3 regions of the Streptomyces sp. B5E4 genome follow, and region 1 is predicted to be linked to each of the others. Evidence: riboswitches for the same ligand, from Rfam matches in the RefSeq annotation. Region 1 holds a riboswitch; each other region holds the start of a gene.
What was found. Region 1 has a riboswitch for cyclic di-AMP ahead of ABGA99_RS29480 (transglycosylase family protein). Riboswitches for the same ligand answer to the same signal wherever they lie in the genome.
Positions count from the first base shown of each region.

Region 1 (9,352 bases):
GCACATCGTACGAGCCGATGGTCCTACGCCCCACCCGCCGCGTACGCCTAGCCGATCCGCCCCCGCAGCCACCCCTCGATCCCCTCCAGCACCCCCGGCCGGGTCAGCAGCCGCATCCCGTGCGCGCTGCCCGGCACCACCCGCACCCGTACGTCCCCCGGCGGCATTCCGCGCGCCCGCTCCGCCGCCGCCACCGCCTCGGAGTGGTACGCCGGGACGAAGTCGTCCGCCGAGTGGAGCAGCAGCATCGGGGCGTCGTCCCGCCCGGACGCCTCGCTCCGCGGGTCCAGCGACCACCACGCCCGCCGGCACGCCGGGTCAACCGACAGCGCCGGGGCGCCGTCCGGTACGCACCCCGCCAGTCGCTCCGCGCTCGCCCGCAGCCGCCGCTCCGCCGCCGTCGCCCCCGGCGCCCCGCCGTCCAGCCAGGCCCGGTACGGCGACGCCACCGGCGACAGCGCCACCACCCCGGCGCTGTGCGACGCCCCCGCCCCGTACACGGCCGCGGCGACGGCGAGCTGCCCGCCCGCCGACGAGCCCAGCACCGCCACGCGCGCCGGATCCACGGCGTACCCGGCGGCGTTGCGCCGCACCCACCGCAGCGCCGCCAGCACGTCGTCCCGCTGCCCCGGCCACGGCACCCCGGGGGCCAGGCGGTACCCGGCGTCGAAGACCGCGTAGCCGCGCCGGGCGAAGGCCCGCGCCCAGTCCTCCCAGTCGGTGTCGTACGACCAGTACCCGCCGTGCACCACCACGAGGCCGCCGCGGAGCACCCGCCGCGGCTGCCAGTGGACGATGACCCGCTGCCGCGGATGCTCCCCGTACGCCTCGACACTGCGCCTGAGCGCCCCGGCTGCGCCGGCGCGCTGCTCCGCCGTGCGCTCCGCGGGCACGATCCCGGCCGGCTGCACCACCACCGCCGTGAGCGCCGCGGCGGTCCCCAGCACCGCGGCCACGAGCCGCCGCCACCGGACCCGTACCGCAGCCATCGCACCCGCCTCCCCGCGGACCGGCCGGCCCGGTGCCCTCATGGTCGCCGACGACGCCCCGCCCCGCGATCCGGCGACCGCGACCCGGTGGGCGGCGCGAACCGGCGCACGAGCGCCGCCGAGGCGTTCGACCGCGTACCGGGAGGTGAGGGAACCCGACGCCACCGGCCCACTCTCGGTGACGGGAGGTCTACCATCGCACCATGACCCGAGTACTGCTGGCCGAGGACGACGCGGCCATCTCGGAACCGCTGGCCCGCGCGCTGCGCCGGGAGGGCTACGAGGTGGAGGTCCGAGAAGACGGTCCCACGGCGCTCGGTGCCGGGCTCCGCGGCGGCGTCGACCTCCTCGTGCTCGACCTGGGCCTGCCCGGCATGGACGGCCTGGAGGTGTGCCGGCGGCTGCGCGCCGACGGGCACGGCTTCCCCGTTCTGGTGCTCACCGCCCGCGCGGACGAGGTGGACACCGTCGTCGGCCTCGACGCGGGCGCCGACGACTACGTCACCAAGCCCTTCCGCCTCGCCGAGCTGCTCGCCCGGGTCCGCGCCCTGCTGCGCCGCGGCTCCACCGAGGCGCAGCCGCCCGCCACCCACGGCGTACGCATCGACACCGACTCGCACCGTGCCTGGCTCGGCGACGAGGAGCTGCAGCTCACGGCGAAGGAGTTCGACCTGCTGCGGGTGCTGGTGCGCGACGCGGGCCGGGTCGTCACGCGCGAGCAGTTGATGCGCGAGGTGTGGGACACGACGTGGTGGTCGTCCACCAAGACGCTCGACATGCACATCTCGTGGCTGCGCAAGAAGCTCGGCGACGACGCCGCGAACCCCCGCTACATCGCGACGGTCCGCGGAGTGGGCTTCCGCTTCGAGAAGAGCTAGGCCGGCCGCCCGCGGCCTCCGGCAGCCATGCGCAGACGGCTCATCAACAGCACCCTCGCGGTCGTGCTCGTCGTCATCGCCGTCTTCGGCGTCTCGCTCGTCATCGTCGAGACCCGCACCATCGAGGCCGCCGCGCGCGACCGGGTGCAATCCGAGGCCGTGCGGCTGTTCAGCGTCGTGGAAGGCAAGATCGCCGACGATGCGCGGGTGACCCGCCAGGCGCTCGCCGCGCAGGTCACGGACGGGCGCTACGCCGAGGTGGAGCTGCCGGGCGGGCCGCCGCTCAAGATCGGTGAGCGGCCCGAGGGCTCGGTCATCGAGGCCACCGAGACCGGCAGCAGGGGCGAGCGGGTCACGGTCAAGGAGGCCCGCGACCGGGTCAACGACGAGCTGGGCCAGACCCTGCTGATCATCTTCGCCGTGGCGCTGCTGGCCGTCGGCGCCGCCGTGCTGCTCGCCGTCCGCCAGGCCAACCGCCTCACCGCACCGCTCACCGACCTCGCCGAGACCGCCGAGCGCCTCGGCTCCGGCGACCAGCGCACCCGCCACCGCCGCTACGGTGTCCCCGAGCTGGACCGCGTCGCCGACGTGCTGGACGCCAGCGCCGAGCGGATCGCGCGGATGCTCACGGCCGAGCGGCGGCTGGCCGCGGACGCCTCCCACCAGCTCCGTACGCCGCTGACCGCGCTGTCCATGCGGCTGGAGGAGATCGCGCTCACCGACGACCCGGCGACGGTCAAGGAGGAGGCGGCGGTCGCGCTCACCCAGGTGGAGCGGCTGACGGACGTGGTGCAGCGGCTGCTGACCAAGTCCCGGGACCCCAAGGCCGGCGCGGGCATGGGCTTCGACCTGGACGAGGTCGTCAAGCAGCAGTTGGAGGAGTGGCGGCCCGCGTACCGCGGCGAGGGGCGGGCGATCGTCCGCTCCGGCAAGAAGAAGCTGCGTGCTGTGGGCACGCCGGGGGCGGTGGCGCAGGTGCTCGCGACGCTGATCGAGAACGCGCTGATGCACGGCGCGGGGACCGTCGCGCTGCGCACCCGGGTCACGGGCAACCAGGTGGTCGCGGAGGTCACGGACGAGGGCCCGGGCGTGCCCGCGGACCTCGGCTCCCGGGTCTTCGAGCGTACGGTCAGCGGGCGCAACTCGACGGGGCTGGGGCTGGCGGTCGCCCGCGACCTGGCGGAGGCGGACGGGGGGCGGCTGGAGCTGGTGCAGCAGAAGCCGACGACGTTCGCGCTGTTCCTCGCGCGGGAGCACGAGGACCACTGAGGGGGCGTACGGGCCGCGCGGCGGGCTCCGGTACGGGGGCGCGAGGACGGCTTGCGGGGGTACGGGGCGCGTACGGGTGGTGCGCGAAGGCTCGTACGCCAAGCGGACGCTACCGCCGCGCTCCGACCGCCTCTTCCTGCGCCTCGGGTTCCTCCGGCTCCTCGGACTCCTCGGGCGCCTTGGACTCCTCGGGCGCCTTGGACTCCCGCGGCTTCCGCCGGCTGCCCGGGATCCGCACCTCGGGGTCCGCGGCTATCTCGCCGGCTTCGCCGGGCTCCGCGGGCGCGGCGGCGGGCCGGGCCGCGGGCACCGCACGGAACACCCAGCTCCGGTACGACCAGAAGCGGAACAGCGACGCCACCCCGATCCCCAGGAACTTGAAGATGTTGTTCTGCAGCGGGGTGTCCCAGTCGAACCCGTACGTGGCGACGTACAGCACGCCGTTCTCGATGACGAGCCCGGCGGTGCTGAAGACCAGGAACAGGGTGAACTCGCGCGGCGGCCGGGTCTTGTCCCGGTCGCGGTACGTGAAGTACCGGAAGCCTATGTAGTTGAAGATGATCGCGACGGCCGTCGCGATCATGCTGCAGCGGACCACGGGCAGCTCCGTGGAGTTCCGCACGAGGTTGAAGACCGCCAGGTTGACCAGGACGCCGACGCCCCCGACCGCCGCGAACTCGGCCACCTCGCGGCTCAGGCGGCGCAGCCGCGATACCCCCGGGTGCCGTGCACTCATCAAGATCGTCAGACTCCGATGGTCGGTTGCGTTCCCCTGGTCCCGGTCCTCTCCGGCGGACCGGAGACCTCATGCTAACCGGGCCCGCCGACGGAGGGGGCGGGTCCGCCCGGCCGGCCGATACGCTGGGACGCGTGACATTCCCGGTAGTCGGCATGATCGGCGGGGGACAGCTCGCCCGGATGACCCACCAGGCAGGCATCCCCCTCGGCATCAGGTTCAAGCTCCTCAGCGGCACCAGCACGGACTCCGCGGCCCTGGTGGCGGGCGACACGGTCGTCGGGGATTACCGCGATCTCGACACGCTGCGTGAGTTCGCCCGCGGCTGCGACGTGATCACGTTCGACCACGAGCACGTACCGACCGAGCATCTGCGGGCCCTGCAGGCCGAGGGCGTCGCGGTCAGGCCGGGCCCGGACGCGCTGGTGTACGCGCAGGACAAGGGCGCGATGCGGGCCCGGCTGACGGAGCTGGGCATCCCCTGCCCGCGGCACCGGATCGTGTCGGGACCGGCGGACGTGGCGCGCTTCGCGCGCGAGGGCGGCGGCTTCCCGGTGGTGCTGAAGACGGTCCGCGGCGGGTACGACGGCAAGGGCGTGTGGGTCGTACGTACGGAGGAGGACGCCGCGCAGCCGTTCCGCGCGGGCGTCCCGGTGCTGGCCGAGGAGCTGGTCGACTTCCGCCGCGAGCTGGCCGCGAACGTCGTCCGCTCGCCCAGCGGCCAGGCGGTCGCGTACCCGGTGGTGGAGTCCGTCCAGGTCGGCGGCGTCTGCGACACGGTCATCGCCCCGGCGCCCGGGCTGGCGCCGGAGGCCGCGGTGCGGACGCAGCAGCTCGCGCTGCGGATCGCGATGGAGCTGGACGTCGTGGGCCACCTCGCGGTGGAGCTGTTCGAGGCGGCCGGCCCGGACGGCGAGCCCCGGATCCTCGTCAACGAGCTGGCCATGCGCCCGCACAACTCCGGCCACTGGACCCAGGACGGCGCCGTCACCTCGCAGTTCGCCAACCACGTACGCGCCGTGCTCGACCTGCCGCTGGGCGACCCGCGCCCGCGCGCCCCGTGGACGGTGATGGCGAACGTCCTCGGCGGCGACTACCCCGACATGTACCCGGCGTACCTGCACTGCATGGCCCGGGACCCGGGGCTCAAGATCCACATGTACGGCAAGGACGTGAAGCCCGGCCGCAAGGTCGGCCACGTCAACACCTATGGCGACGACCTGGCCGACGTGCGCGCACGCGCCCGCCACGCCGCCGACTACCTGCGGGGGACGATCACGGAATGAGCATCGTATGAGCGCGGAGAACAGCCCGCTGGTCGGCATCGTCATGGGCTCCGACTCCGACTGGCCGGTCATGGAGGCGGCGGCGCAGGCCCTCGACGAGTTCGAGGTCCCGTACGAGGTCGACGTCGTCTCCGCGCACCGGATGCCGCGCGAGATGATCTCCTACGGCGAACAGGCCGCGGCCCGCGGCCTGCGCACCCTCATCGCCGGCGCCGGCGGCGCCGCCCACCTCCCGGGCATGCTCGCCTCCGTCACCCCCCTCCCGGTCATCGGCGTCCCGGTGCCCCTGAAGTACCTCGACGGCATGGACTCCCTGCTCTCGATCGTCCAGATGCCCGCGGGCGTCCCGGTCGCCACGGTCTCCGTGGCCGGCGCCCGCAACGCGGGCCTCCTGGCCGCCCGCATCCTGGCCACCCACGACGAGGACCTCCGCGCCCGGATGACGACGTTCCAGGAGGATCTGAACGCCCAGGCCCAGGAGAAGGGCGCCCGTCTCCGCCGCAAAACCACCCCCGCCACCTGACACACCGTCCGATCCGGGCCCGGTCGCCCTGCTGTCAGCCTGCGCGGATAGCGTGTACCTCACGCTATCCGCGCAGGGAGGACGACCCCATGACCAGCGAACTCATCGCGCGTGCGCGCGAGGTGCTGCGGGCGCACCCCGTCGTCGACGGGCACAACGACCTTCCCTGGGCCCTGCGCGAGCAGGTGACGTACGACATCGACCGGCGCGACATCGCCGTCGACCAGAGTGCGCGGCTGCACACCGACATCCCGCGGCTGCGGGCCGGCGGGGTGGGGGCGCAGTTCTGGTCCGTGTACGTGAGCACCGAGCTGGCCGGGGACGCCGCCGTGAGTGCGTGTCTGGAGCAGATCGACGTGGTGCGGCAGCTCGTCGACCGCTATCCGGGGGAGCTGCGACTCGCCGTGACCGCCGACGAGGTGGAGGCGGCGCGGGCCGACGGGCGGATCGCCTCGCTGATGGGGGCCGAGGGCGGGCACTCCATCGCCAACTCGCTCGCCACCCTCCGCGCCTTCCACCGGCTCGGCGTGCGCTACATGACGCTCACGCACAACGACAACACCGACTGGGCCGACTCCGCCACCGACGAGCCGCGGCACGGCGGGCTCACCGCCTTCGGCGAGGAGGTGGTGCGCGAGATGAACCGGGTCGGCATGCTCGTCGACCTCTCCCACGTGGCTCCCGCGACCATGCGCCACGCGCTGCGCGTCACCGAAGCGCCGGTCGTTTTCTCCCATTCGTCCGCTCGCGCCATGTGTGACCACCCACGCAACATTCCGGACGACGTGCTGGAAATGCTCCCCGCCAACGGCGGTGTGGCGATGGCCACGTTCGTGCCGAAGTTCGTCCTGCCCGCCGCCGTGGCGTGGACCGCGGAGGTGGACGCGCACATGAGCGCCCGGGGCCTGGACCCCTTCGGTGCGGACGGCGAAGCGGTCCGTGTGCGGCGTGCGTTCGAGGAGGCGAACCCGCGGCCGCAGGCGACGGCCGCGACCGTGGCGGATCATCTGGATCATATGCGCGAAGTGGCGGGAATCGACCATATCGGTATCGGGGGCGACTTCGACGGCACGCCGTTCACGCCGGAAGACCTCGCCGACGTGGCCGGTTATCCGCACCTCGTCGCCGAGCTCCTGCACCGCCGTTGGTCGGAAGAAGACCTGGCCAGGCTGCTGTGGGCCAACGCGCTACGGGTGTTGCGCGACGCCGAGGCGGCGGCGCGCGAAGTGGCCGCGCGGCGCGGCCCGTCGATCGCCACCATCGAACAGCTCGACGGCCCCGCGGAGGTCCAGAAGTGAGCAGAGTGACATAAGTCACTCACAGAATTTTCACGCCCTGGGGCAATGTGTCCGACTCCTCTGATGTCGACAAGTCTCCACCGGGGAGAGGGGTTTGAGGACCGGCGCGGGATGTGGCGATTGTCGGGCTGATTCCGATGTGATGTGGGGAACGGCCTTGATGACGGTTCACAGCTTGTTCTGTTTTCGGCTGTGTGATTACGGTGCTCGCCGTGCTCGCGCCACCGATGCGGGTACCTCGTCGCCGTAACGCCGAATCCTGTCGGCGGCGACGGGCAGGCACTTCAGCTTTCACGGCAGGAGCGGGGGACCCAGGTAAGTGCCGGCCTGCGCGCAAGCGCGGGACGGCTTGGGGTGAAGCCATGCTCCGCATGGCCGGGCATCTCCAGCTCGAACCCGACAGCTCACCTCGCAGGCGTCGGAGAGGAGCATGTCCATGTCCGCACGCGGACGTCACCGTCGCCTGGGCCGGATAGCCCGGGGCAGCAGGGCCCTCATCATCACCGCCGGCAGCGCCGGCGTCGCCATCCCCCTCATCGCCGGCGGCCACGCCCAGGCCGCCTCCGTCGACACCTGGGACCGCGTGGCCCAGTGCGAGAGCGGCGGCGACTGGAGCATCAGCACGGGTAACGGCTTCTACGGCGGGCTGCAGTTCGTGCAGAGCACCTGGGAGGGCTTCGGTGGCACGCAGTACGCGCCGCGCGCCGACCAGGCCACCAAGGAGCAGCAGATCGAGATCGCCGAGAAGGTCCTCGCCTCGCAGGGCCCCGGCGCCTGGCCGGTCTGCTCGGTCCAGGCCGGACTCACCCAGGGCGGCCCCGCCCCGGACCTCTCCACCGGTGGTGGCGAGAACAGCGAGCCCGCGGCGCAGACCGGGTCCGAGCAGCCCGCCCGGCAGGAGCAGGCCGCGAAGGAGGAGGCCCCGAAGCAGGACAAGGCGCCGGAGAAGAAGTACGAGAAGGCCGGCGACTACACCGTCGTCTCCGGCGACACCCTGTGGGACATTGCTCGCAAGCACGGCATCGCGGGCGGTTGGCAGTCGATCTACGAGGGCAACAAGGACGTCATCGGCGACGACCCGGACCTGATCTTCCCCGGTCAGAAGTACGAGTTCGACGGCGGCGACGAGGTCACCCTGGAGGAGCCGGAGACCACGTCGGCCCAGCCGTCCGCCGCGCAGCAGGAGGAGCCGGCGGCCGAGGAGCCGCAGCAGGAGGAGCAGTCCGCCGAGGCCGCTCCCGCGGGCGGGTTCTCCGCCCCGATCGACGCCGGTCTCTCCACGGCGTACCGGGCCGCGGGCGGCTCGTGGTCCAGCGGTTACCACACCGGTGTCGACTTCTCCGCCGGCACCGGCACCCCGGTCAAGGCCGTCACCTCCGGCACCGTCGTCAAGGCCGGCAACGGCGCCGACGGCGGCGCGTACGGCATCGCCGTCGTGATCAAGCACGACGACGGCCGCTACAGCCAGTACGCCCACCTGTCGTCCACCTCGGTGAGCGTGGGCCAGAGCGTGGGCGCCGGCGACCAGATCGGTCTGGTCGGTTCCACCGGCAACTCCACCGGGCCGCACCTGCACTTCGAGGTGCGCACCAGCCCGGACTACGGTTCGGACGTCGACCCGGTCGCGTACCTGCGCGACAACGGCGTCTCCCTCTGAGGGTCCCCCGCACGGCGCAGCCCCCCGTTTCCGGCGGAACGGGGGGCTCTGCGTGCCCGGCGTCGGGGCCACGGCGTACGGGACGGCCCGCCGCGCCGGCACCGCCCGGGTGCGCGCTACGCCGTCGGGCGGCCCATCGCGCGGAACGTCCAGCCCGCGGCGCGCCACGGCACCGGGTCGAGCGTGTTCCGGCCGTCGATCAGATGCGGCCGGGAGACGACCGTCGCCAGATGCCCGGCGTCGAGGGCGCGGAACTCCGGCCACTCGGTGACGTGCAGCACGAGGTCGGCGCCGCGCAGCGCGTCCTCCGCCGACCCGGCGTAGCGCAGGGTGGGGAAGAGGCGCCGGGCGTTGTCCATGCCCTTCGGGTCGTAGACGGTGACCTGGCCGCCCTGGAGGTGGATCTGGCCGGCGACGTTGAGCGCGGGCGAGTCGCGTACGTCGTCGGAGTCGGGCTTGAACGTCGCGCCCAGCACGGCGATCCGCTGCCCGAGGAAGGAGCCGTCGCAGGCTTCGCGGGCGAGTTCGACCATGTGGGCGCGGCGGCGCATGTTGATCGAGTCGACCTCGCGGAGGAACGTCAGCGCCTGGTCCGCGCCGAGTTCGCCGGCGCGGGCCATGAAGGCGCGGATGTCCTTGGGCAGGCAGCCGCCGCCGAAGCCGATCCCGGCGCGCAGGAACTTCTTGCCGATCCGGTCGTCGTAGCCGATGGCCTC
Region 1 covers NZ_JBDPMI010000030.1:57,935-67,286, forward strand. The annotation lists gene ABGA99_RS29445 (alpha/beta fold hydrolase) at 48-989, opposite strand; gene ABGA99_RS29450 (response regulator transcription factor) at 1,193-1,867, shown strand; gene ABGA99_RS29455 (ATP-binding protein) at 1,895-3,136, shown strand; gene ABGA99_RS29460 (GtrA family protein) at 3,246-3,872, opposite strand; gene ABGA99_RS29465 (5-(carboxyamino)imidazole ribonucleotide synthase) at 4,007-5,158, shown strand; gene purE (5-(carboxyamino)imidazole ribonucleotide mutase) at 5,166-5,681, shown strand; gene ABGA99_RS29475 (dipeptidase) at 5,771-6,979, shown strand; cyclic di-AMP (ydaO/yuaA leader) riboswitch at 7,220-7,412, shown strand; gene ABGA99_RS29480 (transglycosylase family protein) at 7,416-8,636, shown strand; gene ABGA99_RS29485 (UDP-glucose/GDP-mannose dehydrogenase family protein) at 8,753-9,352, opposite strand, start outside.

Region 2 (9,352 bases), on a different contig from region 1:
CACGCGGGCGCCGGTCACCTGCCGCACCCGGGTGGCGTCCGGCAGTGCGGCGCTCACCCGCGCCCGTACCCCGGAGAGGCCGGCGTCCCCGGGCAGCGCCGCGACCAGGTCCAGATCCGCGCCGGCCAGGGCGCAGCCCATGCGCCGCGATCCGGCGAGGTGGACGACGCCTTCCCCCAGCGCCCCCGAGATGCGCCGCACGATCTCGCGCGCCCGGGCGTCCTCGGCCTCGCCCGCCGCGGCCGGCACGGCGGCGGGTCCGGCGGTGCCCGGCGCCACGTCGGCCTGCACGCCGTAGTGGTCCGAGACGTACAGCCCGTCCGGCGTGGGGGAGTCGCCCCGCAGGGCGGCCCCCGTCGCGCGCAACCGGCCCGGGCGCAGGAGGACGCGATCCAGCCGGGAGGCCCGGCCGGACAGCGAGGACACGGCGGCCAGCGGGTTGACGCCCGGGTCGAACGTGGGCGTCCGGTCGCCGGCGCCGTGGACCTCCGTCCAGACGTCCCGCAGCCCGAGCGCGGTGGCGGGGGCGTCACCGCCGTCGTTGAAGTCACCGACCAGGACGAGGTCGCCGGCCACGCCGCGGAGTCCCTCGGCGAGCCGGCCCAGTTGGGCCCGCCGCAGGGCGGGGCCGTCGGCGGAGTGGTCGCTGCTCAGATGCGTCGTGGCCACGACGAGGGGACCGGTGCCGGTGTCCACGGTGAGGGCGGTGACGGCCTTGTGCGGTCCGAGCGCGTGCCAGCCCGCCTCGCGTACGGGCAGCCGGCTGAGCAGCAGCAGCCCGCAGTCGGCGACGCCCTTGCCGCCGGGGTCGGTGCCCAGGGTGTAGCCGGCACGGACCCAGGGGGCCCGCATGAGCAGGGTGAGCAGATCCGCCTCGACCTCCTGGAGCGCGATGACGTCCGCGTCGGCGTCCGCCAGGGCGGCGAGCAGCAGCGGGCGGCGCCGGACGGTCTCGATGCGGTCGCTGTCGTAACGGTCCCACAACGTGTTCCAGGTGAGGATCCGGACGCCCGCAGCGCCCGGCACCGCGGGCGGGGGGTCGTCGGCGGGGCGCCAACCGGCCGCCGGCTCCCACCGGAAGGGCGTTGCGGCGGTGAAGAAGGGGGCGCTCAGCAGACGGGGACTGCGCCTTCGGCCGGCGTCCGAGGTGTCGATACGGTCCACGCCGGTGGCGCGGTCCCAGAGCAGTTCGCCGTCCGCCTCGACGAACACGATCCGGTGCCACGGAATGTCGCCGCCGGGGACGAAGGAGGGCAGCGGGACCCGCTTGGGCGCCGCGCCGCGCTGGTTGATCCCCAGCACGAACCTGGCGGGATCGAACCGCGGGTCCCAGCGGACCCGGTGGTATATCTCGTCGCTCGTACGCATCACGCCTCGCCCTCGCCCTCGCCCTCGTCCGCGGGCCCGGCCAGCGCGCCGGCGGTGTCGGCGACCGTTCCGTCCGCGCCGGCGTACCAGGTGCGGTGCGCCTCGCCCGGATAGGGCGGGGTGAACCGGTGCACCTGGGCGATGAGCACGTCCGGCGGCACCGGGTGCGCCCGTGCCCGGTTGCGCCGTACCAGCTCGTCCTCGTCGACCAGCGCGACCACGTGGGTGACCAGGGCGTCGCGGCGCGCTGCCACCCGGTGCACCGCGGCCCGCTGGTGCCGGTTGAGGGAGGTGGCGTCCCACACCGCGGTCCCGCCGCCGGCCAGCGCCGCGTCGAGCCGGTCCAGACCCGCCCGCAGGACGTCCCCGTTGGCCCGCTGGTCGGCGCGCGAGCCCCGGGCCGTGCGCAGGTCGTCCAGGCAGACGTACGCGCCGGTCCCGGCGAGGTTCCCGGCGAACGTGCTCTTGCCGCTGCCGGACGGCCCGACGAGATGGACGAGCTTGGGGAACGACCCGGAGCGCCACCGCCAACTCGCCGCCACCGCCTCCGCGACGGTGGCGATCCGCCCGGCGGCGTACGCGTCCCGCGCCTCGGCCCAGCACCGGTCGGCGGCGTCGGAGCCGAGGCCGTCGAGCGCGGCCCGCAGCCCGGCCCGCAGCGGCTCCAGCGGCGCCGGGCCGAGCAGCCCGGCGTCCTCGGCGTGCAGGGCCGACCACTCCACCTGCTCGCGCGCTCCGGCGCCCCGCGCGAGCGCCCCCGCGACCGCGTGCAGCACCCCCAGGTCGGCGGCGAGCGCGAGGCGTACGAGACCGGCCCGGCGGTCGCCGTCCGGCCAGGGACGCTGCAGACCGGCGAACAACCCCACCAGATCGGCGACACGGCGCGCGGCAGGCATGCCCAGCGGCCCCGCGAGCCGGGGCGCGAGCCACGCCCGGCGCGACCCGTGGAGCATCGCCGCCAGCACTCCCGCCAGCCGCGCGTCGCCGTACCGGCCCAGCCCGGCCAGCCTCGCGGACACGTCCGCGACGGCGGCTTCCGCGGCGGCCGCATCCTCCGGGACGGCGCCCACCGCGGCCGACAGCGACGCCACGTCGGCGGTCCCGCCCGAACGCACCGCCCACAGTGCGGCCTTCGGACCCCGCCCGTTCTCCACGACGGCGGCGTGCATCCAGTGCGTGTCGGTCTGGACGTGTCCCCGGCGTACCCACTTGGCGACGCGCTGCCCGAACTCCGCGAGGCCGAACCCCTCGACGGCGCGCACGACATACCCCTCCTGCCGCGCGGTGTCCAGCCGCAGCGCCCGCAGCACCCGCTCGTCGAACACCCCGCGCCACAGCACCGGCGGCACCGGCACGCCCCGCCGCCGCAAGAACCGGACCGTCCGGTCCCAGTCCAGGCAGCGGTCGCCGTCCCAGACGGAGAACCCGTAGAACCAGCTCTCCAGGTCCTCGTAGGCGATCGAGTGGCGCGCGAAGACGTTCTCGCCGCACACCCGCCAACCCCGCGGTATCTCCCGGCCGATCCGCCCCTGCAGGCCCTTCACCCATGCCCGCGAGGGATGGTGCGCCGAATCCGGCGACCGGGCGTGCAGCCCGTCGGTGTAAAGGGTGGTGTTCTCCCCGTCGAGCTTCTCGGTGACCACGACCTCGCGCCCCCGCAGCCCGGACAGCTCACCGGCCCGTACGTCGTCCGAGGCCGCCCCAGGCGACCACGGGAGATGCGGTGTACGGGGATAGTGCACACGCATGATCCGGCTCCGTGACGCTGTCGGGTCCGGCCACTGTAGAAGCGCCCGGCAGCGCGCCTCCAGCGAATAACCCGGCGGGCCGGGCAGGGCGGCGAAGACGCCGTCGTCCACCCGCTGTGGCGCCCGCTGCACGAGGCCGAGGGCGGCTGGTTCTGGTGGGGCGCCAAGGGCCCCGGGCCGGCCAAGGAGCTGTGGCGGCTGATGTACGAGCGCATGACCGGCCACCACGGGCTGCACAACCTCGTCTGGGTGTGGAACTCCGTCGACCCGGCCTGGTACCCCGGCGACGACGTCGTCGACGTCATCAGCGCCGACACCTACCCCCCGGTCGGCGATCACGGGCCCGCCAGCGGGACGTACGACAAGCTGGTCGACCTCGTCGGCGACAAGAAGCTCGTCGCCATGACGGAGACGGGCTCCATCCCCGACCCGGACCTGCTGCAGACCTATGAGGCGGACTGGAGCTGGTTCACCACCTGGAGCGGCGAGTTCATCGACGACGGCGAGCACAACCCGCTGCCGTTCCTCCGGCGGGTGTACGAGCACGAGTACGTCCTCACGCTCGACGAACTGGGCGACTGGCGCTCCCACCCCCCGGCCCGGACCGGCTGAACCGGGGGGTGCACGGGGCGGTCCCCGGCCCGGCGGGCCCGCCGCCGGCCTTCGTCCGGTGGGCGCAAGACGTCGAACGCGTCCGTGCGGGGGACGCCCGGGACGGGCCGCCGGGTCCGTCCTGCGGGTCAGGGCAGCAGTGACTCCCGCAGCACCCGGCCCTCGGACTGCGTCGGCGGGTCGACCCCGAGGATCGCCGACATGGTCGCGGCCAGGTCGACGTGGCGTGGGTTCCGCGGCGGGCGTCCGCGCCGGATCCGGTGGCCGGCCAGGATGAGCGGGATCTCGGTCTCCGCGCGACTTCCGTGGCGCCCGTCGAAGCCCTCGGCCGGCGGGGTGAAGGACAGCGCGTACGGTGCCGCCAGTTCGAGCACCAACTGGCCGTACTGCGGCGCCATCCGCAGCGCGGCCTGGTCCGCCTTGCCCAGCACGGTCGCGACGCCTTCGACGTCCGCCAGCGCCGTGCGGGCACGGTCGGTCGCGGCGGTGTCGGTGGCCGCCGCACCCAGGAGGTGCACGGACGCGATGCTGCCGCCGGAGACCAGGACGGCATCGGTCTCCGGCGCCGGCCGGCCGCCGGACCCGATCACTTCGGGCGTGAAGCCCGCGGCGGCGAGGGCGGCGACCGCCTCGGCCGCCATCGGCGTGTTCCAGCCCGTCATGCCGTGGTCGCCGGTGACCACCCAGGTCGTCCGGCCGAAGAGGCCGAGATCCTTGACCGTCCGGATCAGCCGCCCGATCTCGGCGTCGGTCTCGCGCATGGTGTCGAGCATCCGCGGGTCGTCGGGCCCGAAGGAGTGCCCGTCGCCGTCGAGGTCGCTGGAGTAGACCGCCAGGAAGTCCGGTCGGCGGGTGAGGGTCACCCTCGTGCCGCCGCTGTTCACGGGCTGCCCGGTGAGCATCGCGATCGCGTCGTCGACGCGCGCGCCGATGCGCCCGCCCGGCTGGGTGTAGAGGCCGTCGGGGTCGCCGTACGCCGTGCCCTTGTCCTGCAGGATGAACCACTGCGCGGACCCGATCCGGATGCCCTGCGGTCGCCACGCCTGGGCGAGTCCCTCGACCGCGCTGTCGCGGCTCTGGCCACGGACGACGCCGGCCGCCTCGTCGTAGTAATAGGCGGCGTTGCGGGTGCGGTCCGGGTGGGCGCCGCACGAGACCGCCGTCCACGACTGGTTGGTGATGCTGGCCATCACGCCGGTGCTGGTGGTCACCGAGCCGGTCCGCACCAGTGACATCAGGTGGGGCATCGGCGCACGGCCGTCGAGGTAGTCGATGTCGAAGCCGTCGAGGGCGACGAAGATCAGCAGGCCGCGCTTCGGGGCGGCGTACGCGGAAGCGGCGGCGAGGGGGGACGCGAGCGCCCCGGCCACGGCGCCGGCGAGGACACCGCGCCGGGACAGAGAGGTGGTGGACATGGCGCGACCGTAGAAGCGCCACTCTCCCGGCCGGCGAGCACGGGGTGAACGGGCCGCGAATTCCCGCGTCCCGGCGTTCCGGACGCACCACGGACTCCCCCGCCGCAGCGGAGAGCGCCGGTGAGGACACCGGCGCTCTCCGGTCTGTCAGTACGGCCCGTATACGTTGTCGATCGACCCGTACCGGTCGGCCGCGTAGTTGCACGCGGCGGTGATGTTGGCCACCGGGTCGTAGCTGTCCGTCGAGGTACCGGGGACGTGGTACGCCTCGAAGGTGGGCGCGATGACCTGGAGCAGGCCCTTGGAGGGCGTGCCGTTCACGGCGTTGATATCCCAGTTGTTGATGGCCTGCGGGTCCCCCCCGGACTCACGGATGATGTTGCGGTGAATACCCTCGTAGGTCCCGGGGATACCGTGCTCGGCCATGATGTCGAGCGACTCCCTGATCCAGCCGTCGAGGTTGTCCGGGTAGCTCGTGACGGTCGCGCTGGCGGTCTTCAGGCCCGACTCGGATTCCGCCTCGTCGGCCTTGTCGGCCTTGGCGCCGAGGACGAGTTCGAGGCCCGGGAGGATGAAGTGCGGGTTGCCGCCGACGGCCTCGCGGTTGTCCTCGTACAGCTTCTTCCAGCCGCCGCGCACGCCTTCCCTGTCGGCGATCTTCGCCAGGGAATCTCCGGTGACCACGGCGTACGTGGCCGCTGCCGCGCCGGCGGTCGCCGCGGCGGGGGCCTCGGCGCGCACGCCGCTCTGGGGGGCGGAGGCGGGGACGGAGCCGGCCGCGGAGGCCGAGGACGCGCCGATCAGCGGAGCGGCGATCGCGACGCCGCTGACGCCGGCGAAAGTGATGCCGCGGGTGATCAGGCGCAGCTTGGGACGGCGGTGCTTACCTTTTGCAGGCATGGGTATTTCTCCTCAGCGCCTGCGAGGTGAGCTGTCGGGTTCGGGCTGGAGATGCCCGGCCGCACCACGGTGCGACTTCACCCCAAGCCGTTCCGGAATCCGGACCGGCGACTTACCTATGGGTCCCCCGCTCCTGCCGTGTGTGATTAGGGAACGGTTTCCGGATGGCGGCAGGATTCGGCGTCCACCCGGCTGGCGCAGACTTAAGCATGTCTTTCCGGTCCGGACAAGCTGCGGAACCCGTCCGGTCAGCGCGGGACCGGCTTCGCGGCCGGACGAGTGCCGCCGCGGAAAGCGGAGCGGGCCGCAACTCGCTTTCGGGATAAGGAAACTGTGAATTCCCGCCGTGGGCGCCCGCGGCCGAACGTGATTCGCGTCACCGGACACATGAGGTCCGATCGGTCAGAAGCGCGGGGCGATCGGGGGCGAATCCTTCAAATGGTGCGTATCGCCCCGCAGGGAATATCCGACAAGTCCGTTTGTTCCGGACCGTCTGGCTGCCGGGTCTGTGCGGAGGGAATTCACGAACCCGTAGTGGGGGGACCCGCTCGTCCGCGGGGACGACGAGGCGTCAACTGACCAAAGGAAATGACGTCTTCGGAATCACCGCCGGATTACGGGCGGAAGGTGCGCAGTTGGAGTGAGCGGCGTGAAATACCGTCGCCAACTCCCTCAGCACTCCACCACGTTGACCGCGAGGCCGCCGCGGGCGGTTTCCTTATACTTGACCTTCATGTCCGCGCCCGTCTCCTTCATCGTCTTGATCGCCTTGTCGAGGGAGACGAAGTGCTGGCCGTCGCCGCGCAGCGCCATGCGGGCCGCCGTGATCGCCTTGACCGCCGCCATGCCGTTGCGTTCGATGCACGGGATCTGGACCAGGCCGCCGATCGGGTCGCAGGTCAGGCCCAGGTTGTGTTCGATGCCGATCTCCGCGGCGTTCTCCACCTGTTCGGGGGTGCCGCCGAGGATCTCGGCGAGGCCGCCGGCGGCCATGGAGCAGGCCGAGCCGACCTCGCCCTGGCAACCGACCTCTGCGCCGGAGATGGAGGCGTTCTCCTTGAAGAGCATGCCGATCGCGCCCGCCGCGAGGAGGAAGCGGACCGCGGTGTCTTCCTCCCCGGCGCGGCTGTCCCTGCCCGGTACGAATTCCGCCGCGTAGTGGAGGACCGCGGGGATGATGCCCGCCGCGCCGTTGGTGGGGGCGGTGACGACGCGGCCGCCCGCGGCGTTCTCCTCGTTGACCGCCATCGCGTAGAGGGTGACCCACTCCATCGCGTGCGCCGCCGGGTCGCCCGCCGCGCGGAGCTGGCGGGCCTCGCCGGCGGCGCGGCGGCGGACCTTCAGGCCGCCGGGGAGGATGCCCTCGCGGCCGGTGCCGCGGGCGACGCACTCGCGCATGACCCGCCAGATCTCCAGCAGTCCGGCGCGGATCTCCGCCTCCGTGCGCCAGGCGCGCTCGTTCTCCAGCATCAGCGACGACAGCGACAGGCCCGTCTCACGGGTGCGGCGCAGCATCTCGTCCGCGGTACGGAACGGGTGCTTCAGCACGGTGTCGTCGAGCTTGATCCGGTCCTCGCCGACCGCCTCCTCGTCGACGACGAAGCCGCCGCCCACCGAGTAGTACGTCTTCTCCAGCAGCGTCCCGCCGTCCGCGTCGTACGCGGCCAGCGTCATGCCGTTCGCGTGGTACGGCAGCGAGCGGCGCCGGTGCAGGACGAGGTCGGCGGAGACGTCGAAGGGGATCTCGTGGTCGGGCCCTATTTCGGCGCCCAGCAGGTGCAGCCGCCCGGTGGTGCGGATGCGTTCCACCTCGCCCTCGGCCCACTCGATGTCGACGGTGCGCGGCGAGTGGCCCTCCAGACCGAGGAGGACGGCCTTCGGGGTGCCGTGGCCGTGGCCGGTGGCGCCCAGGGAGCCGAAGAGTTCGGCGCGTACGGCGGCGGTGTGGGCCAGCAGGCCCTCGTTCTTCAGCCGGCGCGCGAACAGCCGGGCCGCCCGCATCGGGCCGACCGTGTGCGAGCTCGACGGGCCGATGCCGATCGAGAAGAGGTCGAAGACGGAGATGGCCACTCGGGACTCCCTTGTCCTTGCGTGGGACGGGCGCGTGCTTGGTGCGAGGTGCGACGGCTTGCGCGTACGTCCCCGGGGCCCGGCCGCCCGTCGCGCGAAGCGGCGGGCGGCCGGGCCGTACGGGCTACAGGCCGGGGTACAGCGGGTGCTTCTGCGCCAGGTCGGTGACCCGGGCGGCGAGTGCGGCCGTCTTCGCCTCGTCGAAGCCCGGCTTGAGGGCTTCGGCGATGACGTCGGCGACCTCCTCGAAGTCCGCGGCGGTGAAGCCGCGGGTGGCCAGCGCCGGCGAGCCGATGCGCAGGCCGGAGGTGACCATGGGCGGGCGGGGGTCGTCGGGGACCGCGTTGCGGTTGACGGTGATGCCGATCTCGTGGAGCCGGTCCTCGGCCTGCTGGCCGTCCAGCTCGGAGTCGCGCAGGTCGACCAGGACCAGGTGGACGTCCGTGCCGCCGGAGAGCACCGAGACGCCGGCCGCGCGGGCGTCGTCCCGCAGCAGCCGCTCGGCCAGGATCCGGGCGCCGTCCAGCGTGCGCTGCTGGCGCTCCCGGAACTCCTCGGACGCGGCGATCTTGAACGACACCGCCTTGGCCGCGATCACGTGCTCCAGCGGTCCGCCCTGCTGGCCGGGGAAGACCGCCGAGTTGATCTTCTTGGCGAGGGTCTGGCGGGAGAGGATGACCCCGCCGCGCGGGCCGCCGAGCGTCTTGTGCGTCGTCGTGGTGACGATGTCCGCGTACGGCACGGGGTTGGGGTGCAGGCCCGCGGCCACCAGCCCGGCGAAGTGCGCCATGTCGACCATCAGCAGTGCGTCGACCTCGTCGGCGATCCGGCGGAAGCCGGCGAAGTCGAGCTGCCGCGGGTACGCCGACCATCCCGCGACGATCAGCTTCGGCCGCCGCTCCTTGGCCAGCCGCTCCACCTCGGCCATGTCGACCTGACCGGTCTCGGCGTCGACGTGGTAGGCGGCGACGTCGTACAGCTTGCCGGAAAAGTTGATCTTCATGCCGTGGGTCAGATGCCCGCCGTGGGCCAAGTCCAGACCCAGGATCGTGTCGCCGGGCTTGAGCACCGCGAACATCGCCGCCGCGTTCGCCGACGCACCCGAGTGCGGCTGGACGTTCGCGGCCTCGGCGCCGAAGAGCGCCTTGACGCGCTCGCGGGCCAGGTCCTCCGTGACGTCGACGTGCTCGCAGCCGCCGTAGTAGCGGCGGCCGGGGTAGCCCTCGGCGTACTTGTTGG
Region 2 covers NZ_JBDPMI010000031.1:76,468-85,819, reverse strand. The annotation lists gene ABGA99_RS29945 (poly(A) polymerase) at 1-1,368, opposite strand, end outside; gene ABGA99_RS29940 (RNA ligase family protein) at 1,368-3,116, opposite strand; gene ABGA99_RS29935 (glycosyl hydrolase) at 3,183-3,728, shown strand; gene ABGA99_RS29930 (alkaline phosphatase family protein) at 3,857-5,143, opposite strand; gene ABGA99_RS29925 (LysM peptidoglycan-binding domain-containing protein) at 5,291-6,043, opposite strand; cyclic di-AMP (ydaO/yuaA leader) riboswitch at 6,045-6,236, opposite strand; gene ABGA99_RS29920 (L-serine ammonia-lyase) at 6,716-8,113, opposite strand; gene glyA (serine hydroxymethyltransferase) at 8,238-9,352, opposite strand, start outside.
Region 2: linked by a shared signal. The riboswitch ahead of ABGA99_RS29925 (LysM peptidoglycan-binding domain-containing protein) and the one ahead of ABGA99_RS29480 (transglycosylase family protein) in region 1 are both predicted to bind cyclic di-AMP.

Region 3 (9,352 bases), on a different contig from region 1:
CCGGGCTGACCCCGGGCACGTACAGGAAGCCCCACAGGATGGTGGCGATCACGCCGGGGATGCCGTACGGCAGGAAGTACGTGGCGCGCAGCAGTCCCGCCCACCGGTGGGAGACCTGGTCCAGCAGCAGCGCGAGCACCAGCGCCAGCAGCAGCATCACCGGCACCTGCACGATGCCGAAGAGCAGCACCCGGCCGAAGCCCTCGACGAACGTCTCCTGGTGCAGGGCGAGGGAGTAGTTCTCGAAGCCGGCGAAGCCGACGGTCGGCTCGCCCAGGCCCATCGGGCCGCTGCGCTCGACCTTCAGCATGCTCTGGTAGAAGGCGTAGAGGACCGGCACCACCATCGCGAACAGGTACAGGGCGAGGAACGGGCCGAGGAACGCCCACGCCTTGCGGTCGGGTCGGCCGCGGGGCTTGCCGCGAGCGGCGGTGCCGGACCGCGCCGGGCCCGGTTTCACGGATGTGCTCATCGCGCGCTCCTCGCCTTGAGCCCCTTGGCCCTCAGGTCGTCCACGAACGTGCCCTCGGCGTCCCTGAGGGCGTCCGCGAGCGAGCCGTGCCCGGCCAGGACGCGGCCGAAGGCGTCCTGGACGTGCGCGTACGACTGCGTCGTCGTCGGCGCGAAGCGCCAGGAGGTGTCGACGTTGCCGTCGGCGAGCTGGAAGACCTCGTTGTAGCGCTGCCCGCCGAAGAACGGGTCGGGCTTGCCGAGCGCGGAGTCCGCCAGCTCGATCCGCGCCGCGGGCCAGCCGTAGCCGGCGGCGATCAGCAGGTCGAGCGCCGCCGGGTCGGTGTTGAGCCAGTGGGCGAACTCCAGCGCCTCCACCGGATGCCTGCTGCCCTGGAGGATCGCGGTGGACGAGCCGCCCCAGTTGGACGAGGCGTGCGCGCCGCGCTCCCACTGCGGCAGTTCGGCGACCCGCCACCGGCCCTCGGTACGCGGCGCGTTGCCACGGATCAGGGCGTCGTACCACTGCGCGCCCGGCCAGGTGACGAGCTGCCCCGTCTGCAGGCCCTTGAAGAACGCGGACTGTGCGTCCTGGACGGGCGCCACGAGCCCGTCGGTGAGCATCCCGTCCCAGAAGTCGGCGACCTCAAGCGACTCGGGACCCGCGAGGTCGACCACCCAGGTGTCGCCCTCGGTGGTCACCCAGTGGGCGCCGCGCTGCCAGGGGAAGGCGGCGAACCACTGGGCGTTGGCGGGCGGGAAGGCGGTGATGAGGGAGCCGCGCTTCTTGATCTTCACCGCCGCGGCCCGGAATTCGTCCCATGTGGCCGGGACCTCGATGTCCCACTTGTCGAAGAGGTCCTGGCGGTAGAACAGCCCCATCGGGCCGGACGCCTGGGGGATCGCGTAGGTCCTTCCCGCGAACACCCCCTGCTGCCACTGCCAGTCGGTGTACGCGCCCTTCAGCTCGTCGGCGCCGTACTCGCTCAGGTCCGTCAGGCCGTTCACGAGCATGAACTCGGGCAGCGCGTAGTACTCCACCTGCGCCAGGTCGGGCGGATCGCCCGCGGTGAGGGAGGAGTGCATCTTCTGGTAGCCGCCGGAGGTGTTGGCCGGCACCATCTGCACGTCGACCCGCACGTCCGGATTCTGCTCGTTCCACAGCGCCACGGCCTTCTGCAGCGGCACCCAGGTCCAGAAGGTCAGCGTGACCTTCTGCCCCGGCCCGCGCCTGGTCGCCGTGGTCGTACGGGCCGCGCCGACCTTCTCGCCGCAGCCCGCCAGTGCGGGCGCGGCGGCCGCCGCCGCGCCCCACGCCAGGATCTTCCTTCGGGTGGGCATCCGACCTCCTTGTCAGTGCGCTCCTCAGGACCGGAAAATCACGACCCCCCGGGCGGGCAGGTCGACGGAGGCGACCGGGCCGGCCGCGGGGTCCGCGCCGTCGCCGGCGAGCACGGGCATCGGCTCCGGCAGGGTCACGGTCGCCGTACCGGCGCCGTGGTTGAGCAGGAAGAGGAACCGCCCGTCCGCGCCCTCGCGCACGGTGGCCTGGACGCCCGCCGGCAGCCCCGGCAGCACCGGCGCCACCCCGGCCCCGGCGCGCACCCGGTCCACCAGGCCGCGCATCTGTGCCGCCGGCAGCCGGGTGCCGGCGTACCAGGCGACTCCGTCCCCGTACGCGTGCCTGGTGAGCGCCGGCCGCCCGGCCAGCTCACCCGCGCCGAACGCCGCGACCTCCTCCGCGCCTTCGAGGTCGATCGCCTCGGACCACAGGTCTCCGCTGCCGGTCAGTGCCCCGGTCAGCGGCAGGCGCTGCCCCTCGGCCAGCGGCCAGAACTCCTCCACGCGCAGTCCCAGCACCTCGCGCAGCGGCGCCGGGTAGCCGCCGAGGTGGACGCGGTCGCAGTCGTCGGAGATGCCGGTGAAGTACGAGACGAGCAGATGCCCCCCGGCCCGGACGAACTCCGTCAGCCGGGCACCCGTCTCCGTGCTCATCAGATACAGGTTCGGCACCACCACGAGGCGGTACGCGGACAGGTCGCGGTCCGGCGGCACCACGTCGCACTCCACGCCCGCCTCGAAGAACGGCCGGTAGTGCCGGCGCAGCGTCTCGGCGAAGTCCAGGTCCGCCGACGGGTGCGAGCCCTGCTCCAGCGCCCACCAGCTGTGCCAGTCCGCGAGCAGCGCCACCTCCGGGCGCGAGCGCGCGCCCGCGAGCTGCGGCACGGCGGCCAGTTCCCGGCCCAGCGCGCGCACCTCGCGGAAGATCCGGGTGTCGGTACCGGCGTGCGGCACCATCGCCGAGTGGAACTTCTCGGCGCCGCCGGGGGTCGCCCGCCACTGGAAGTACAGCACCGCGTCCGCGCCCTGCGCGACCGCCTGCCAGCTCCACAGCCGCATCGTGCCGGGCGGCTTGGGGCTGTTGCGGGCCCGCCAGTTGACGGCGCTGGGCGCCTGCTCCATCAGCATCCACGGGCGCCCGCCGCCCGCCGAGCGGGTCACGTCGAAGGCGAGGGCCGCACCGATGTGGGTCTCGGGGTCGTACGGGTCCTGGTAGAAGTCCAGCGCCTGGACGTCCTCGTGCGCGGCCCAGGCGTACGGGTCGACGGGCTTGTGCAGCGGCATGTGGTTGGTGGTGACGGGCACGTCGGGGGTGATCCGGCGCAGCGCCGCCTTCTCGGCGAGGTAGCACTGCAGCAGCGCGTCGTCGCAGAAGCGGGCGTAGTCCAGCACCTGGGCCGGGTTGGGGTGGGTGGGGCTGGTGCGCGGCGGGAGCACCTCCTCGAAGGTGCCGTAGCGCTGCGACCAGAAGGTGGTGGCCCAGGCGGTGTTCAGCGCCTCGACGGTGCCGTAGCGCTCGCGCAGCCAGCGGCGGAAGTCGGCGGCGGAGACGTCGCAGTAGCACCGGGGGTTGGAGCAGCCGTACTCGTTGCCGATGTGCCAGCTGTCCAGGGCGGGGTGGGTGCCGTAGCGGGTGGCCAGCTCGGTGACCAGGCCCACGGCGTGCTCGCGGTAGACCGGGCTGGAGGGGCAGAAGTGCTGGCGCGAGCCGGGCCACTTGCGGATGCCGTCGGCGTCCTGCGGCAGCATCTCGGGGTGCCGGTCGGTCAGCCACGGCGGCGGGGAGGCGGTCATGGTCGCCAGGCAGACGCGGATGCCCGCGCCGTGCAGGTCGTCCAGCACGCGGCCGAACCACTCGAAGTCGTACGCGCCGGGCCGCGGTTCGACCAGCGCCCAGGAGAAGATCCCGGCCGTGACCATGGAGACCCCGGCCTCCTTCATCAGCCGGATGTCCTCGGCCCTGACCTCCTCCGGCCAGTGCTCGGGGTTGTAGTCGCCGCCGAAGTGGATGCGCCCCACGCTGCCTCCGCCCCTCTTGCTCAATTCTTAAATTACGAATTAACCTTGCGGGCAAGGTAGAAGTGCCGCGGCAGATCCGTCAACACCCGGAGCGTGACCTCGTGACAGCAGCCGGAGCCAGGCGACTTCCGCACACCGACCGGTTCGCGGGCCGCACCGCCGTCGTCACCGGAGCCGCCGCCGGCATCGGCGCGGCCACCGCCCGCCGGCTCGCCGCCGAGGGCGCCGCCGTCGTCGTCGCCGACATCGACGGCGACCGGGCGGAGGCCACGGCCGCGGAGATCCGCGCCGCGGGCGGCACGGCGGCGGCCGTCGTCGCGGACGTGGCCGAGGAGGACGGCTGGGCGCGGATCCTGGCCGCGGCCGGGGACTTCGGGCCCGTCGGCGTCCTCGTCTCCAACGCCGTCGCCGTCGACGTCGCCCCCGCGCACGAGACGACGCCCGCGTCCTGGCGGCGCCAGGTCGATGTCGGGCTGACGGCCGCGTTCCTCGGCTTCCGCGCCTGCCTGCCGGGGCTGCGTGCGCAGCAGGGTGCCCCCGGCGCCGCGGTGCTGGTCTCGTCCGTGCACGCCAGGCACGGCATCCCCGGCCACCCCGCGTACGCCGCCGCCAAGGGCGGGCTGCTGTCGCTGGCCGGCCAACTGGCCGTCGAGTACGGCCCGTCGGTGCGGGTGAACACCGTGCTGCCGGGGCCCGTGCTCACCCGGCTCTGGGACCGCGTCCCCGAGGAGGACCGCAGGGCCAGCGCGGCGCAGACCGCCGCGGGGCGGCTGGGTGCGCCGGAGGAGGTGGCCGCCGCGGTCGCCTTCCTCGCCGCGCCCGAGGCGTCCTACGTCACCGGCGCGAGCCTGGTCGTGGACGGGGGCTGGAGCGTCGTAAAGTCATCGGCCTGAGCGGGGGCGCCGCGGGGGACGGCGGGGCGCACGGGACGTGAGGGAGGAGCGAGCGGCCATGGCGGGTTACGCGCGCCGCGGGGTGCACGGGCAGACGGTGGAGACCCTCGCGCACCGCGTACTGGGGGGTGAGATCGCCGAGGGCGCCACCCTCGATCTCGCCGCGCTCCAGGCCGAACTGGGGGTCAGCCTCACCGCGTTGCGCGAGTCGCTGAAGGTGCTGGCGGCCAAGGGCATGGTCGACGCCCGGCAGAAGCGCGGCACCTTCGTCCGGCCGCGCGCCGACTGGCACCTCCTCGACGCCGACGTGCTGCGCTGGCGCTTCGAGACCGCGGGCCGGCAGCAGGGCGAGGGCGCCGCCGCGCGGGCCGCCTCCCCGCTGCTGCGCGACCTGGACGAGGTGCGCGGCATCGTCGAGCCGGCGGCTGTCCGGCTGGCCGCGGTGCGGCGCACCGCGGCGGACCTGGCGGCGCTGGAGGCGGCGCTCACGGCGATGGCCGGGGCGCGGGACGGCGCGGCCGAGGCCGTCGCGGCGGACCTCGCGTTCCACCGCGCCCTGCTGGCCGCCTCGCACAACGAGCTGCTGGAGCGCATGGATCAGGTCCTCGCCAGCGGACTGGCCGCCCGCGACCGCCTGGTGCACGGCCCGGGACACCACCCGCGGGATCCCGTGCCGGGCCACCGCGCCGTGCTGACGGCGATACGGGCCCGGGACCCGCACGCCGCGGAGGCGGCGATGCACCGGCTCCTGGCGCAGGCGGCCCGGGACCTGGCCGAGCTGTCCGCCGTCCCTCCGCCGGCACCCGGCCCCGAGCCCGCGCCGTCGGTCACGGACCGGGCGGCCGGGGCGTAGCCCGTACGACGCACGCGCCCCGCCGCGCGGAGATCCACGCGACGGGGCGGCAGCAGACTTTCCGCGGGCCCGGGCCCCCCGGAATCAGTACCAGTTGTTGGCCTGCCAGAACTCCCAGGCACCGCACGGGCTGCCGTAGCGTTCGTTCATGTAGTCCAGGCCCCACTCGATCTGGGTGACCGGGTTGGTGCGCCAGTCGGCGCCGGCCGAGGCCATCTTGTCGCCCGGCAGCGCCTGCATCAGGCCGTACGCGCCGGAGCTGGGGTTCGTCGCGGTGTGGTCCCAGCCGCTCTCCCGCTCCACGATGTTGCTGAAGCAGGTGAACTGGTCGGCGGGCACGATCTCCCGGGCCGCGGCCTGGATGCCGGACTCGGTGGTCGGGACGCTCGCCTGCGACGCCTCGGTGGCGCCGCCGGAGCTCCCGGAGGACGACGAGCCGTTCGGGTCGATGGACGTGTCGACCTTGCCGCCCTGGGTGTCGACGCGCAGTTCGGTGCCGACCTTCAGCGCGGCCGGGTTGTCGCCGATCGCCTTCTCGTTGTCGACGTACACCCGCTGCCAGCCGCCGGGCACGTCGTACTTCGCGGCTATCTTCGCCAGCGTCTCGCCGGCGCCGACGGTGTGCTCGACGTAACGCTGCTGCTTCTGCTCGGTCTTGGCGGCGGTCTGGTCGGCCTCGGCGGGCTTGCTCCCGGCCTTCTCGTCCCCGAGGTCCAGCTCCTGGCCCGGGAGGATCAGGTGGGGGTTGTCGCCGACGGCTTCCTTGTTGGCCTCGTACAGCTTCTGCCAGTCGGGCCCGAAGCCGTTGTCCTCGGCGATCTCCGAGAGGGTGTCGCCCTTCTCGACCGTATAGGCGTGGGCGGCGGTCGCCGCGATTCCGCCGGCGACGGGCAGGGCTATGCCCACCCCCGCGGCGGCGGCATAACGGCGGGTGGAGCGCGACTTGGGCGCGCGCCGGGTGCCGGTTCCGGCCATGGTGGCTCGCTCTTTCTCCGACGCCTGCGAGGTGAGCTGTCGGGTTCGGGCTGGAGTTGCCCGGCCGCGTCGTGCTGTGCGGCTTCACCCCGAGTCGGGGAGTGCGGTGCGGTCCTGCCACCGTGCTCCGGCCGACGGAGAAGTGGTTCCCCCGCTCCTGCCCGAACGGCTGTGGGGACGACGGATCCGGGCTCCGACGGGCAGGATTCGGCGTACCGGAGCGCGGTGCTCGCGTCTGCGAACGTCTCGGACACTAGGAGATCGAACGGCAGATCACAAGAGGATCACGAGGATCGACGCATGCTCTGACGCTCCGTGGTGACGCGCGCACGCGTGGGGCGGCTGTGGCGCGTGTGACGTTCGGCATGTACGCCGAGTCGCAACTCCTCCAACAGAGGCTGCCCCGCGGGGACGACGAGACCGTGCACCCCGCGCTCCGCGGCGCCGGCGAGGGCGGTCCGCCAGGCGTCGGGACCGGCGGGTGCCGCCACCGGGGTCCAGCGCCCCGCGCCCGGCTCCTCGTAGCCGGGACCGGCGGGCGCGAGCCGGCGGAAGGCGGGCACCGCCGGGGCGACGGCGCCGAGTTCGGCGCACCGCCGGGAGTCGGCGGCGAGCGCGAGCCGGCCGCCGCTGAGCAGCACGACGGTGGCCAGCGCCCGGGCCAGCAGCGCGGCCTGCGGGACGCTGACGGGCAGCGCGACGACCAGCCGCGCCCGGCCGGTGGCGGCGGCCAGGGCGGCGGCGAGCGCCAGCACGTCGTGCGCCGGGTCGGGGCCGCCGTCCAGCCACAGCGCGTCGGCGCCCGCGGCCTCGTACGCCGCGCACTCCGCGAGCCAGTCCGCGGGCTCGTCCAGCAGCCGGGGGAGCAGCACTCCGACCTGGACCGGCCGCGTGGCGGCGTCGGCAGGCGGGGGTGGAGATGCGCTCATCGCGGGCCTCCCCGGGTGGCTGACGAGGGCCATCGGGGGCATACCGTACGCCCATACGTCGCGGAAGGCAGCGGTGCGGACACCCACGGTTCATGATTTCTGGAATTTCATCTGCCGTGCCCCGGGGCGGTGTTGCGCGTCCGTACCCCGGCAAACGCCGAGGGAGGGGACCCCCCCGGGGTGTCCCCTCCCTCTCTGTGCTCCCGGCCGGTGGCCCATGTCAGTGCACGTGGGCCACACCCCCGTTCGCCGGGATGGGCTCGCCGTCCTGACCGGACGGCGAGTGGACCGGGCGGCGCGGCTGCAGGTGCGCGGGCACCGCGCCGGGCGCGGTCATGCGAGGCTCCGCGAGAGCAGGAAGTCGGCCTTGCCCGCCTTGGCGCCCTCGATGAACGCGTCCATCTCACCGGGGGTGTAGATGAGGGCGGGACCGTCGGGGTGCGCCGAGTGCCGTACCGCGATCCGCCCGTCCCGCAGCTTCATGGCCTCGACGCAGTTGCCGCCGTTGCCGCCGCTCCACGGCTTGTGCCAGCCCTCGGTGCCGAGGTCCGCCGCCGGCATGCCGTTGTAAATGCGTTCCATTCACAGCTCCTTGCGGAAGTCCCGGAGGATTTCCTTCGTGCGTTTTGCCGTCGCCGCCTGGGCCGCCATGTGGTCCAGGGCGGCGAGGTGTGTGGCCACCTCGTGCCGGCCGTCGAGGTAGACGGCGCCGGTGAGGTACTCGGTGTAGATCATGTCCGGCAGCTCGGGCATGGCGAACCGGAAGAGGACGAAGGGGCTGTACGTGCCCGGATGGTGGCCGGTGCGGAACTCCGCCATCTGGAGCGTGACGTTGGGCAGGGACGCGATGTCGAGGAGCCGGTCGACCTGCGCGCGCATCACCTCGCCGTCGCCCACCGGCCGGCGCAGGACCGTTTCGTCCACGATGGCCCAGAACCGGGGTGCGTGCTCGCGGGTGAGCAGCTCCTGACGCTCCATGCGCAGCGCGACGTGCCGCTCGATCTCCGCGGGCGCGACCCGGCCGAGGGAGCCGACCTTCAGCACGTGCCGCGCGTAGTCCTCGGTCTGCATCAGACCGGGCACGAAGTGCGGCTCGTACGACCTGATGAGCGACGCGGCGCCCTCCAGGCTCACGTACATGCTGAACCAGTCGGGCAGGATGTCGTGGAAGTGCTGCCACCAGCCGGGCTCGTTGGCCTCCTCGGTCAGCGAGACGAAGGAGTCGATCTCCTCCTGGTCGATGCCGTACGCCTGCAACAGCAGTTGCACGTACGGCACCTTCAGCGCGACCTCGGCGGTCTCCATCCGGCGCACGGTGGCGGGGGCGACGCGCAGTGTCCTGGCGGCTTCCTCCCGCTTGAGCCCGGCCCGCTCGCGCAGCTCCTGGAGCCTTTTGCCGAGCACGACCTGCCCCACGGTCGGCGCGGACCGCGGTTCGCTCACGCCATACCTCCCTGTCGGAACTGCCTCAAGCAGTGTGCCACGCCCGGGGCTTGGCGAACACAGTGCAACAGTAACTCTGAAAAATTCACAGTGGGGGTTGCCAAGTGGCCGCGCCAGGGCCATAGTTTGGGATGTGAGCCAGTCCACACAGCCGCATTACACGGGGGTCGTGACACAGGATCCCGGCTTGCCGGGATCCCGTTCGGGGGTCGATGCGGTGCGGTGCGGTTTCGAGGTGCCAGGTCAGGCGGACGCCGTTACGGTCGCCCGCCGGCTGGCCCGCGAGCAACTGCACCGCTGGGGGGTGGAGGGCGAGGTGGGTGACAGTGCCACCCTCGTCCTCTCGGAACTGGTGACCAACGCACTGCTGCATACGGGGAGTCGGCGCATAGGGTGCGAACTGCGCTGCAGCGCCGACCGCCTGCGGCTGGCCGTCACCGATCAAGGTG
Region 3 covers NZ_JBDPMI010000023.1:38,095-47,446, reverse strand. The annotation lists gene ABGA99_RS25645 (sugar ABC transporter permease) at 1-472, opposite strand, end outside; gene ABGA99_RS25640 (extracellular solute-binding protein) at 469-1,791, opposite strand; gene ABGA99_RS25635 (beta-galactosidase) at 1,816-3,810, opposite strand; gene ABGA99_RS25630 (SDR family oxidoreductase) at 3,912-4,703, shown strand; gene ABGA99_RS25625 (FCD domain-containing protein) at 4,762-5,556, shown strand; gene ABGA99_RS25620 (LysM peptidoglycan-binding domain-containing protein) at 5,641-6,531, opposite strand; cyclic di-AMP (ydaO/yuaA leader) riboswitch at 6,538-6,712, opposite strand; gene ABGA99_RS25615 (hypothetical protein) at 6,816-7,460, opposite strand; gene ABGA99_RS25610 (DUF397 domain-containing protein) at 7,794-8,042, opposite strand; gene ABGA99_RS25605 (helix-turn-helix transcriptional regulator) at 8,043-8,903, opposite strand; gene ABGA99_RS25600 (ATP-binding protein) at 9,139-9,352, shown strand, end outside.
Region 3: linked by a shared signal. The riboswitch ahead of ABGA99_RS25620 (LysM peptidoglycan-binding domain-containing protein) and the one ahead of ABGA99_RS29480 (transglycosylase family protein) in region 1 are both predicted to bind cyclic di-AMP.